One region of the Kitasatospora sp. NPDC056076 genome, then DNA from elsewhere that is predicted to be linked to it. Evidence: riboswitches for the same ligand, from Rfam matches in the RefSeq annotation. Region 1 holds a riboswitch; the other holds the start of a gene.
What was found. A riboswitch is a leader RNA that binds a small molecule or an ion and turns the genes downstream of it on or off. The one in region 1 is predicted to bind glycine.
Positions count from the first base shown of each region.

Region 1 (5,468 bases):
GACGTCGGCCTGGAGCAGGCGCTCGGCGAGGATCTTGGCGCCCTCCAGGGTGCGCTCCTGGCGCTCCTTGAAGTCCTCCGAGGCGGCGACCTTGAAGGCGACGGCCTTGCCCGCGATCACGTGCTCCAGCGGACCGCCCTGCTGGCCCGGGAAGACCGCGGAGTTGATCTTCTTGGCCCACTCGGCCTTGGACAGGATGACGCCGCCGCGCGGGCCGCCCAGGGTCTTGTGGGTCGTGGTGGTGACCACGTCCGCGTACGGCACGGGGTTCGGGTGCAGGCCCGCGGCCACCAGGCCGGCGAAGTGCGCCATGTCCACCATGAGCAGCGCGCCGACCTCGTCGGCGACCCGGCGGAACGCGGCGAAGTCCAGCTGGCGCGGGTAGGCGGACCAGCCGGCGATGATCAGCTTCGGCTGGTGCTCCTTGGCCAGGCGCTCGACCTCGGCCATGTCGACCTGGCCGGTCTTCTCGTCGACGTGGTAGGCGGCCACGTTGTAGAGCTTGCCGGAGAAGTTGATCTTCATGCCGTGGGTCAGGTGACCGCCGTGGGCCAGGCTCAGGCCCAGGATGGTGTCGCCCGGCTGGATCAGCGCGAACATCGCGGCGGCGTTGGCCTGCGCGCCCGAGTGCGGCTGGACGTTGGCGTGCTCGGCGCCGAACAGGGCCTTCACCCGGTCGATCGCGATCTGCTCGACCACGTCGACGTGCTCGCAACCGCCGTAGTACCGGCGGCCGGGGTAACCCTCGGCGTACTTGTTGGTGAGCACCGAACCCTGGGCCTCCATGACCGCCACCGGGGCGAAGTTCTCGGAGGCGATCATCTCCAGCGTGGTCTGCTGGCGGTGCAGCTCGGCGTCGACCGCGGCGGCGATCTCCGGGTCGAGGGCGTGCAGGGACTGGTTGAGAACCGTCATGGTGTGGTCTTCCCGGGGAGGAGAGCGGAGGGACGGTGGGAGAGCGGGACGGACCGCCGTGCTGCGGCCCGTCCCGGCGGGGCTCAGCCCTCGGCGTGGGTGAGCGCGTCGTACTCGGCGGCGCTGAGCAGCGTGTCGGTGGCCTCCACGCGGACCTTGAACAGCCAGCCGCCCTCGAACGGGGCGCTGTTGACCAGGCTGTTGTCGTCCAGGACGTCCTGGTTGACCTCGGTGACCTCGCCGGTCACCGGGGAGTACAGGTCGCTGACCGACTTGGTCGACTCCAGCTCGCCACAGGTCTCGCCGGCGGTCACCGTGTCGCCGACCTCGGGGAGCTGCACGTAGACGATGTCACCGAGCGCGTCGGCGGCGTGCTTGGTGATGCCGACCGTCGAGACACCGTCCTCGGCGGCGGTCAGCCACTCGTGCTCCTTGGTGTACTGCAGGTGCTGGGGGTTGCTCATGGCGTCATTCTCCAGGATGGGAAGCGGGTACGACGCAGCGGGCCGCCGCACGGACGGCTCCGACGTGCGCCGATGGGAAAACGAGGGGCGGCGACGGCCTCAGCGGGCGCGCTTGTAGAACGGCAGCGCCACGACCTGGACCGGCTCGTGCTTGCCGCGGACGTCCACCGCGACGGTGGAGCCGGGGGCGGCGTGGGCCGCGTCCACGTAGGCCATCGCGATCGGCTTGCCCAGCGTGGGGGACGGCGCGCCCGAGGTGATCCGGCCGATCGGGGCGCCCTCGGTGGAGACCACCGTGTACTCCGCGCGCGGGACCCGCTTGCCCTCGGACACCAGGCCGACCAGCACCTTCGGGGGGTTGGTCTCGGCCGCGGCGGCGGCCTGCTCCAGCGCCCTGCGGCCGACGAACGCGCCCTCGTTGGTGGTCTTGTCGAAGCGCACGACCCGGCCCAGGCCGGCGTCGAACGGGGTCAGGTCGGTGGACAGCTCGTGCCCGTACAGCGGCATGCCCGCCTCCAGGCGCAGCGTGTCGCGGCAGGACAGGCCGCACGGGACCAGGCCGCGGCCCTCGCCGGCGGCGGTCAGCGCCCGCCAGACCGGCTCGGCGTCGGCCGGGGCGCAGAAGATCTCGAAGCCGTCCTCGCCGGTGTAGCCGGTGCGGGCCAGCAGCACCTCCCGGCCGGCCACGGTGGCCGGGAGGATCGCGTAGTACTTGAGGCCGGGCAGGTCGGCGTCGGTGGTCTCCGCCAGGATCGCGGTGGCCTCCGGGCCCTGGACGGCGATCAGCGCGTAGGTGTCGCGGTCGTCGGTGACGACGGCGTCGAAGCCCTTGGCCCGGGCGATCAGCTCGTCCAGCACCAGCTGGGCGTTGGAGGCGTTGGCGACGACCAGGAAGGCGTCCTCGCGCAGCCGGTAGACGATCAGGTCGTCCAGGATGCCGCCGTCCTCGGCGCAGATCATGGTGTAGCGGGCGCGCAGCTCGCCGAGCGCGGAGACGAAGCCGACCAGCGCGTGGTCCAGCATCTCGCCGGCCTGCGGGCCGGTGACGGTGATCTCGCCCATGTGCGAGAGGTCGAACAGACCGGCCTTGGTGCGGACCGCGAGGTGCTCCTCGCGCTCACTGCCGTAACGCAGCGGCATGTCCCAGCCGGCGAAGTCGGTCATGGTCGCGCCGAGGGCGCGGTGCAGCGCGTCGAGCGCGGTCAGGCGGAGGGACGACATGGCCAAGAACTCCTCGGTCGGGGCACTCAGGGGTGCGCGCGCCGGACCGGACCCGCTCGGGGACCGACCCCGCGCGCGGGCATGCGGCGGCGTGGGTCTCCCCATCTGTCGTCGAACCTGAGAGCTTCACCGCCCACCTGCCCGCAGCCGGCACCAGCGTCGGCTGGTTCCAGCATCGGGGACAGGACGGCGGCTTGCACCGTGGGTGGGCGCGCGACCGGGTCGTGCGCCGCTTTCCAGATGTGCCTAACCCGCGCGGTAGGGGGGCCTGAGAGATTCCGGGGAGGACTTGCTCCTTCGGCGCCGGCTGTGCCCCCCGAGGGGCATTCCGGGCTCTCCCGCGCGGGTTCGAGCGGCCGGTGTGGAGTTGTGGGGGCCCGCGGCGCATGCCGTCGGACGCGCACATCATGGCACGTCCTCGCGGAGGAGGGGAGAGGGGACCCGGTCACACCGCGGTCGGGCGGACCCGGGCCCTAAAATCATCGCGTCGGCGCAGCAGTGGGCGGCCGACCCGGCCCTGGGCCGGATCGGCGGCGCATGGAGTACCCGGTGGAGCAGCAGCAGGGGTGGGGCGGGCCGCAGGCGGCGCCGTCGGGCGGCGCGTGGCCCGCGAACGAGCTGGAGCAGGTGCTGACGGCCGCGCTGGGCGACCCGGGGGCGACCCCGCGGGTGATCGAGGTGCTGGCCCGCAGCCAGGTGTGGATCCCGCTGCCGGCCGGGGGCGACCCGGCCGGGCAGTCGCTGGACCTGCCGACCGTCGAGCTGGCCGGGGCCCCGTACGTACCGGTGTTCTCCTCGCAGGAGGTGTTCCTGCAGCAGGCGCCGGGGATGGCCTTCGCCGTCGCGCCGGCCTGGGAGTTCGCCCGCGGGCTGCCGCTGGGCGTGGGCATCGCGGTCAACCCGGAGGCGGCGGTGGGCATCCCGGTGCCCCCGCAGGGCGTGGCGGAGCTGCGCCGCGACCCCCGGGAGGACCGCTGGGAGCAGCAGCCGGAGGGGCCGACCGGCGGCCGGGTGGCCCTGCGCGAGCCGGTGCCGGGCGAGGACCCGGAGCACTTCCTGGCCGCCTGCCGGGCCGAACTGTCGGCCCTGCCGGGGGTGTTGACCGCGCGCCGGGCGCTGGCCAGCATCGAGGGCGAGCCGACCGTGATGTTCGTGGGCGTGCAGCTCGATCCGGCGGCCCCGGCCGACCCGGGGGCGGTGAACGAGGCGCTCGGCCGAGCCCTGGGAACCGCACCGCTGCCGGGTGGCGTCCACCTCGTGCTGCTCGACCTCGCCGACGACCCGGTGGTCGAGTGGCTGTCGACCCGGGTCATGCCCTTCTACTCGCGGGTGTGAGCGGGGATCCTTCACAGGCACGTCGCCGTGGCGGCGGCCGGTGCCGCGCCATAGGGTGCGTGCAGGCGGCTGACGGGCCGGCGGGTTCAGGAAAGAGGCGCGGCGAGGTGGGCGCATGAGTGCGGGAACGGGAGCGGGCGGGGCGCCGGGGCCCTGGGGCCAGGCACCGGCCGGGCGCCCGGGCGCGGACCCGGGCGGGTTGGAGCAGGCTCTGCGCGAGGTCGCGCCGGAGCGCTTCGACGCGTACGAGCGGCTGCTGCACGCGCTGGCCGACGGCCAGGTCTGGATGCTGCTCTGGCACGGCACGCCGGGCAGCCCGGACGCGCAGTACGGGAACATGGAGATCAGCGGTCACGGCTACGCGCCGGCCGTCACCTCGCCCGAGCAGCTGACGGCCTCCGGCTGGGCGCGGGCCCACGAGGTCATCTCGGGGCGGGAGATCGCCGCCTCGCTGTACCGCACCCGCTGGGGCCTGTGGCTGAACCCGCACGCGCCGGGCGGCGGGGTCGGCGTGCCCTGGGCGGACCTGCGGCGGGTCGCCGCGGGCCTGGACCGGCTGCCGGCCGGTCCGTTGAAGCTGAGCGAGCCGCAGGTCGACGCGCAGCAGTTCTTCGCGCTGCTGGAGCGGCAGGCCGGTGAGGTGCGCGCGGTGCGGGCGCTGCGCCGGGCCTGGGTGCAGCCGGCGGTGGGGGAGCCGTACCTGGCGATCGGCCTGGACCTGTACGAGAGTTCGCCGCCGGCCGTGGAGGCGGTGCGGGCGCTGATGCAGCGCGCGATCGCGGTGGCCCCGGAGGGGCTCGCGGTGTCCACGGTGGCGATGGCGGACGAGTTCGACCCGGTGGCGCTGTGGATGCGCGCCAACGCGCGGCCGTTCTTCGACCGGGAGGCCGGGCGTCCGCAGACCGGCCCGTACCCCCCGGTGCCGCAGCCGTACCCGGGCCAGTCGGTGCCGGGGCAGCCGGTACCCGGGCAGTCGATGCCGGGCTACGCGTACGGCACCCAGCCGCCCGCGCCGGGCTGGGGGCAGCAGGCCCAGCCGCAGTGGCCCGGCTACCCCGGGCGCTGATCACCAAACCCGATAACCACAATCTGTCACCCGAAGCCGACTTGATTCACCATCAGGTCGGCTTCGGTGCTTTCCGGACGAATTTCCCCACTCTCCGCAGAGGCAGCTTGACATGGCAGTTACACCCATGTGAAGAGGTATATGCCGAAGATCGGAGGCGTGCATGCAGGCAGATCACAGTTGGGCATCTGTCGGTTGTCAGGGCTGGCGCAAGCCAGTTCGGATGACAGAGAGTTCTGCGCAACGCATCGCGCGTACTGGAAACCCCACGAAGGTGAACGCGCACGCCGACCGCTCGATCCACGCGACGCCCATCCCGCGTGGAGGCATTGCCCGTGCACGACGCACTGCCGCGACCACCTGCTCCTAGCACCTCCGCACGTCCGCAGCCGTACCGCCGAAGCCGGCGCCCGGCACCCGTGGGCCGGCCACCGTCGGCGAGGGGACCAACTGACCATGACCGCACC
Region 1 covers NZ_JBHJWG010000029.1:68,242-73,709, forward strand. Annotated here, with positions in the region: gene glyA (serine hydroxymethyltransferase) at 1-915, opposite strand, end outside; gene gcvH (glycine cleavage system protein GcvH) at 999-1,379, opposite strand; gene gcvT (glycine cleavage system aminomethyltransferase GcvT) at 1,479-2,600, opposite strand; glycine riboswitch at 2,847-2,951, opposite strand; gene ACFC1T_RS23585 (enhanced serine sensitivity protein SseB C-terminal domain-containing protein) at 3,138-3,935, shown strand; gene ACFC1T_RS23590 (enhanced serine sensitivity protein SseB C-terminal domain-containing protein) at 4,051-5,001, shown strand; gene ACFC1T_RS23595 (ABC transporter permease) at 5,458-5,468, shown strand, end outside.

Region 2 (5,468 bases), on a different contig from region 1:
GTAACTGTGCGGGTGGATAGTTCATGATGTCAAATATCGAGTGGTTAAGGTTTGGCAAAGTGGGGAACTACGGCGCAACACGAGGGCCCCGGACCGGAGTCCGGGGCCCTCGTGGAACGGGCGGAGATCGGGGAGGTCAGGCCAGCGGGCGCAGGGCGGCGGGCCGGGGGCCGTCGGCCGCGTGGACGAGCGCCTCGCCCGCCTCGGCCGGTGCGGTGGCGGCCGTGTCGTCGTGGACCTCGACGTGCTCGCGGCGGAGCTCGTCCCGGACCACCTCCTCCTCCGTGTAGCGCTCCACCACCAGGCGGACCCGCTCGATCGGGGCGAGGTACTTGCGGACCACCGGCCGCTCCTCACGGAGGGTCACCTCCTCGACCGCCTCGTCGATCTCCTTCTCGGTCAGCGAGGCCAGCTCGGCCTCGCCGACCGGCATCCGCTCCACCCGGACCCGCTCGCGGACCACCGGGACGCGGCGCTCGACCTGCTCGCTGGTCACGTACTTGCGCAGCTTCGCGGTGCCCAGCACGTGCCACTCGGTGGTGATGTCCAGCCGCTCCTCGCGGCAGGTGATCTCGACCGGGCCGCTGGGGGCCGAGGAGGCGGCGGTGCCGTTCGCGGCCGGGGTGGTCGCGGCGGGCTGCGGCTTCGGCTCGGCCAGGTGGGCGGCGGCCGGCGCGAGGACGGTGCCGTTGGCGATCGGTGCGGGGGTGCTGAGGGTCCGCACGTGGGCCTCCGTGGCGGTGTCGGTGCTGGTGTGGGTCGTGCCGGTGCTGGTCATGGTGGTCGTGCCCGTCGCGGTCGCGGTCGTGGCCGGGGCGGGGTCGGGGTCGGGGTCGGGGGAGTGGAAGGCGATCGGCTTGGCGGCCGTGGTGGTGCCGAAGTCGAGGTCCGGCCGGTCGTCCCGGGCGGGCTCCGTGGTGGCCGGACGGCCGTCCGCGGGGGTGTCGAGGCCGTAGTAGCGGTAGAGCTGGAGCTCCTGGGCCGGCGACAGGTGCTGGCCCACGCCGAAGTCCGGCGAGTCCTTCACCAGCGACTTGTCGTACGGCACCCGGAGCTCCTCGCCGGAGAACTCGCTCGTGGTGAGCGGGACGAAGGCGTCCCGGCCGAAGATGCCGGTGCGGACGGCCGCCCACTCCGGATGCCCGGTGGCGTCGTCCAGGTACACCTCGTCCACCGTGCCGATCTTGTCCCCGTTGCGGTCGACCGCCTTGTGGCCGATGAGGTCCCTGGGGTCGATGTCGGTCTGCACTCTTTCCTCCAAGCGCTGCGCCTGCGGAACTCCCGCAGGTGAGGCGGCCGGAGCACCCGTCCCGTCCGCCACTTCACACCAAAAGCCATCAATCGGACGCGCGCGACCGGGGTGCGCCGGACGGGCTTCGCGCTGGGCCGTCCGGGGGACGCGCGTAGACCCGGAGTGACCGGACGCACCCGTGATCGGAAGCCCTCCCGCTGGTACCCTGGGCCGCGACCGCCGAGCCCGCTCGGGAGAGTCCCCGACAGTGAAAACCGCTGGTCGGGGCGCCGAAGGAGCAACTCCTCCCCGGAATCTCTCAGGCATCCGTACCGTGCGGGATAGGTCACTCTGGAAAGCAGGGCAGGACCGCCGGCGCGGGAGCCGACGATCACCACCCTCACCGACGGTGCAAGCCGACGGCGCGCCATCGCGCGGCGTGCGGGCGAAGCTCTCAGGTCCCGATGACAGAGGGGGAGGCCTTTCGGGTCCGCCCGCCCAGGTCGGTCCGCTGTCCGCAGCGGCGCGACCGGCCGGCGTGCGTACCCCCGCCGGTCCGTGACCAGGAGGCCTCGACCACCATGAACGCCCAGCCGAACGCGGGACGCCCCACCAGCGCCTCGACCCTCACCGAGCTTGAGCTGGCCAGCCCCTTCGAGAGCCGCCACATCGGCCCCGACGCCGCCGCGCAGGAGAAGATGCTGGCCTCCGTCGGCTACGGCTCGCTGGACGAGCTCGCCGCCACCGCCGTTCCCGAGGCGATCCGCTCCATCACCGCCCTGGACCTGCCCGCCGGCCGCAGCGAGGCACAGGTCCTCGCCGAGCTGCGCGAGCTGGCCGGCCGCAACCAGGTGCTCCAGCCGATGATCGGCCTGGGCTACTACGGCACCTTCACCCCGCCGGTGATCCTGCGCAACGTCATGGAGAACCCGGCCTGGTACACCGCGTACACCCCGTACCAGCCGGAGATCTCGCAGGGCCGCCTGGAGGCCCTGCTCAACTTCCAGACCCTGGTCTCCGACCTGACCGGTCTGCCCACCTCCGGCTCCTCGCTGCTGGACGAGGGCACCGCGGCCGCCGAGGCGATGGCGCTGGCCCGCCGCGTCACCAAGGTCAAGGGCGGCGTCTTCCTGGTCGACGCCGAGACCCTGCCGCAGACCGTCGCGGTGATCAACACCCGCGCCGTGCCGACCGGCGTCGAGGTCGTCGTCGCCGACCTGTCCGAGGGCATCCCGGCCGAGATCGCCGAGCGCGGCGTCTTCGGCGTGCTGCTGCAGTACCCGGGCGCCACCGGCGTGGTCCGCGACCTCACCGCGGTGATCGAGCAGGCGCACGGCCTGGGCGCGATCGTCGCCGTCGCCGCCGACCTCCTGGCGCTGACCCTGCTCAAGTCCCCGGGCGCGCTGGGCGCCGACATCGCCTGCGGCACCTCGCAGCGCTTCGGCGTCCCGATGGGCTTCGGCGGCCCGCACGCCGGCTACCTCTCGGTGCGCGCCGAGTACGCCCGCTCGCTGCCCGGCCGCCTGGTCGGCGTCTCCGTCGACGCCGACGGCAACCGTGCCTACCGCCTGGCCCTGCAGACCCGCGAGCAGCACATCCGCCGCGAGAAGGCCACCAGCAACATCTGCACCGCCCAGGTGCTGCTCGCCGTGATGGCCTCGATGTACGCCGTCTACCACGGCCCGGACGGCCTGGCCGACATCGCCCGCCGCACCCACCGCTACGCCGCCGCCCTCGCCGAGGGCCTGCGGGCCGGCGGCGTCGAGCTGCTGCACGGCGAGTTCTTCGACACCGTCACCGCCGTCGTCCCGGGCCGCGCCGCCGAGATCGCCGCCGCCGCCCGCGCCAACGGCATCAACGTGTTCCAGGACGGCGAGGACCGGATCTCGGTCTCCGCCGACGAGACCACCACCCGCGAGCACCTGGCCGGCGTCTGGTCCGCGTTCGGCGTCCCCGCGGTCGAGGCCGCCGAGGCCGCCGACGCGCTGCCGGCCGCGCTGCTGCGCGAGGACGAGTACCTGACCCACCCGGTCTTCCACAGCCACCGCTCGGAGACCGCCATGCTGCGCTACCTGCGCCGCCTGTCGGACCGGGACTACGCGCTGGACCGCGGCATGATCCCGCTGGGCTCCTGCACCATGAAGCTCAACGCCACCACCGAGATGGAGGCGGTGACCTGGCCGGAGTTCGGCCAGCTGCACCCCTTCGCGCCGGTCGACCAGGCCGCGGGCTACCTGACCCTGATCCGCCAGCTGGAGCAGCAGCTCGTCGAGGTCACCGGCTACGACGCCGTCTCGATCCAGCCGAACGCCGGCTCCCAGGGCGAGCTGGCCGGCCTGCTGGCCGTCCGGGCCTACCACCACGCCAACGGTGACGCCCAGCGCGACGTCTGCCTGATCCCGTCCTCGGCGCACGGCACCAACGCCGCCTCCGCGGTGATGGCCGGCATGCGCGTGGTCGTGGTGAAGACCCTGGTCGACGGCGACGTGGACGTCGAGGACCTCAAGGCCAAGATCGAGCAGCACCGCGACAACCTGTCGGTGCTGATGGTCACCTACCCGTCGACCCACGGCGTGTACGAGACCCAGATCACCGACATCTGCGCCCTGGTGCACGAGGCCGGCGGCCAGGTGTACGTCGACGGCGCCAACCTGAACGCCCTGGTCGGCCTGGCCAAGCCGGGCAAGTTCGGCGCGGACGTCTCGCACCTGAACCTGCACAAGACCTTCTGCATCCCGCACGGCGGCGGCGGCCCGGGCGTCGGCCCGGTCGCGGTGCGCGCCCACCTGGCGCCGTACCTGCCGAACCACCCGCTCCAGGAGGAGGCCGGCCCGGCCACCGGCGTCGGCCCGATCTCGGCCGCGCCGTGGGGCTCGGCGGCGATCCTGCCGATCTCCTGGGCGTACGTCCGGCTGATGGGCGGCGAGGGCCTCAAGCACGCGACCCAGGTCGCCGTGCTGAACGCCAACTACATCGCCAAGCGCCTCGCGCCGCACTTCCCGGTGCTCTACACCGGCCCGGGCGGGCTGGTCGCGCACGAGTGCATCATCGACCTGCGCCCGCTGACCAAGGAGACGGGCGTGACGGTGGACGACATCGCCAAGCGCCTGATCGACTACGGCTTCCACGCGCCGACGATGTCCTTCCCGGTGGCCGGCACGCTGATGATCGAGCCGACCGAGTCCGAGGACCTGCACGAGATCGACCGGTTCTGCGACGCGATGATCGAGATCCGCGGCGAGATCGACAAGGTCGGCTCGGGCGAGTGGGCGGCCGACGACAACCCGCTGCGCAACGCCCCGCACACCGCCGCCGTGCTGGCCGGCGACTGGGCGCACGGCTACTCGCGGCAGGAGGCGGTCTTCCCGGCGGGTGTGAACCTGGCGGACAAGTACTGGCCGCCGGTGAGCCGGATCGACGGCGCGTACGGCGACCGCAACCTGGTCTGCTCCTGCCCGCCGCTGGACGAGTACGGCGTCTGATCGACTGCGCAGGAACGAGGCAGGGCCCCGGCAGAACGTTTCTGCCGGGGCTCTGCCCTTGTGCGCTGTCCGGGTGTCGGACGGGTTGCCGCGTGGGCTCGGGCCGTGGCGGCGCGGGCGGTGGGGCGGCGTGGGCTCAGGCCGCGTGGGCGACCGGGCGGCGCGGGGCGATCACCCGGCCGTCGGGCAGCAGTTCTCCGGTGTCCTCGAACAGGAGGACGCCGTTGCAGAGCAGGCTCCAGCCCTGCTCCGGGTGGCAGGCCACCGGCTCGGCCGCTTCGCGGTCCTCGGACTCGGCCGTCGGGCACTCAGGACGGTGCTGGCACATACGCGTACCCTCGCTTCGCTCTGCGATCCTCCCCGTGGTGCGGTTCCCGGAGGTCGAGCCGTCCGGGGCCGCCGTGGTGGTCGGATCCTGTCCGCGTGCCGGCCAGGTTTGGCCAGCACTCAAGTGGGTAGGACAGGGGGTCCTTCCACGCTGGTTCCCAGTGTCGGCATCTGCGGACGCGCGCGCAGCAATTTCGTGACATGCGCCACAACTCCGGGGCAGAGATCACCCGTTCAGGTGGGGCCGGGGAGAAATCGCGCACCAGTGGGCCAGTCGGGGCATGGCCCGAGAGGGCCATGGCGGATGGCCCGTCCGGGTAGTGGCCGTTCGGGTGAGGGCGGTGGGCGGGGCGGGCGCGGCGAAGGGCCGCCGGGCGCGGTGCCCGACGGCCGGTGCGGTGCGCGTCCTCAGGGGGAGCCGAGCAGCA
Region 2 covers NZ_JBHJWG010000046.1:13,548-19,015, forward strand. Annotated here, with positions in the region: gene ACFC1T_RS30280 (PRC and DUF2382 domain-containing protein) at 137-1,249, opposite strand; glycine riboswitch at 1,473-1,576, shown strand; gene gcvP (aminomethyl-transferring glycine dehydrogenase) at 1,813-4,713, shown strand; gene ACFC1T_RS30290 (DUF5999 family protein) at 4,850-5,041, opposite strand; gene ACFC1T_RS30295 (hypothetical protein) at 5,449-5,468, opposite strand, start outside.
Region 2: linked by a shared signal. The riboswitch ahead of gcvP (aminomethyl-transferring glycine dehydrogenase) and the one ahead of gcvT (glycine cleavage system aminomethyltransferase GcvT) in region 1 are both predicted to bind glycine.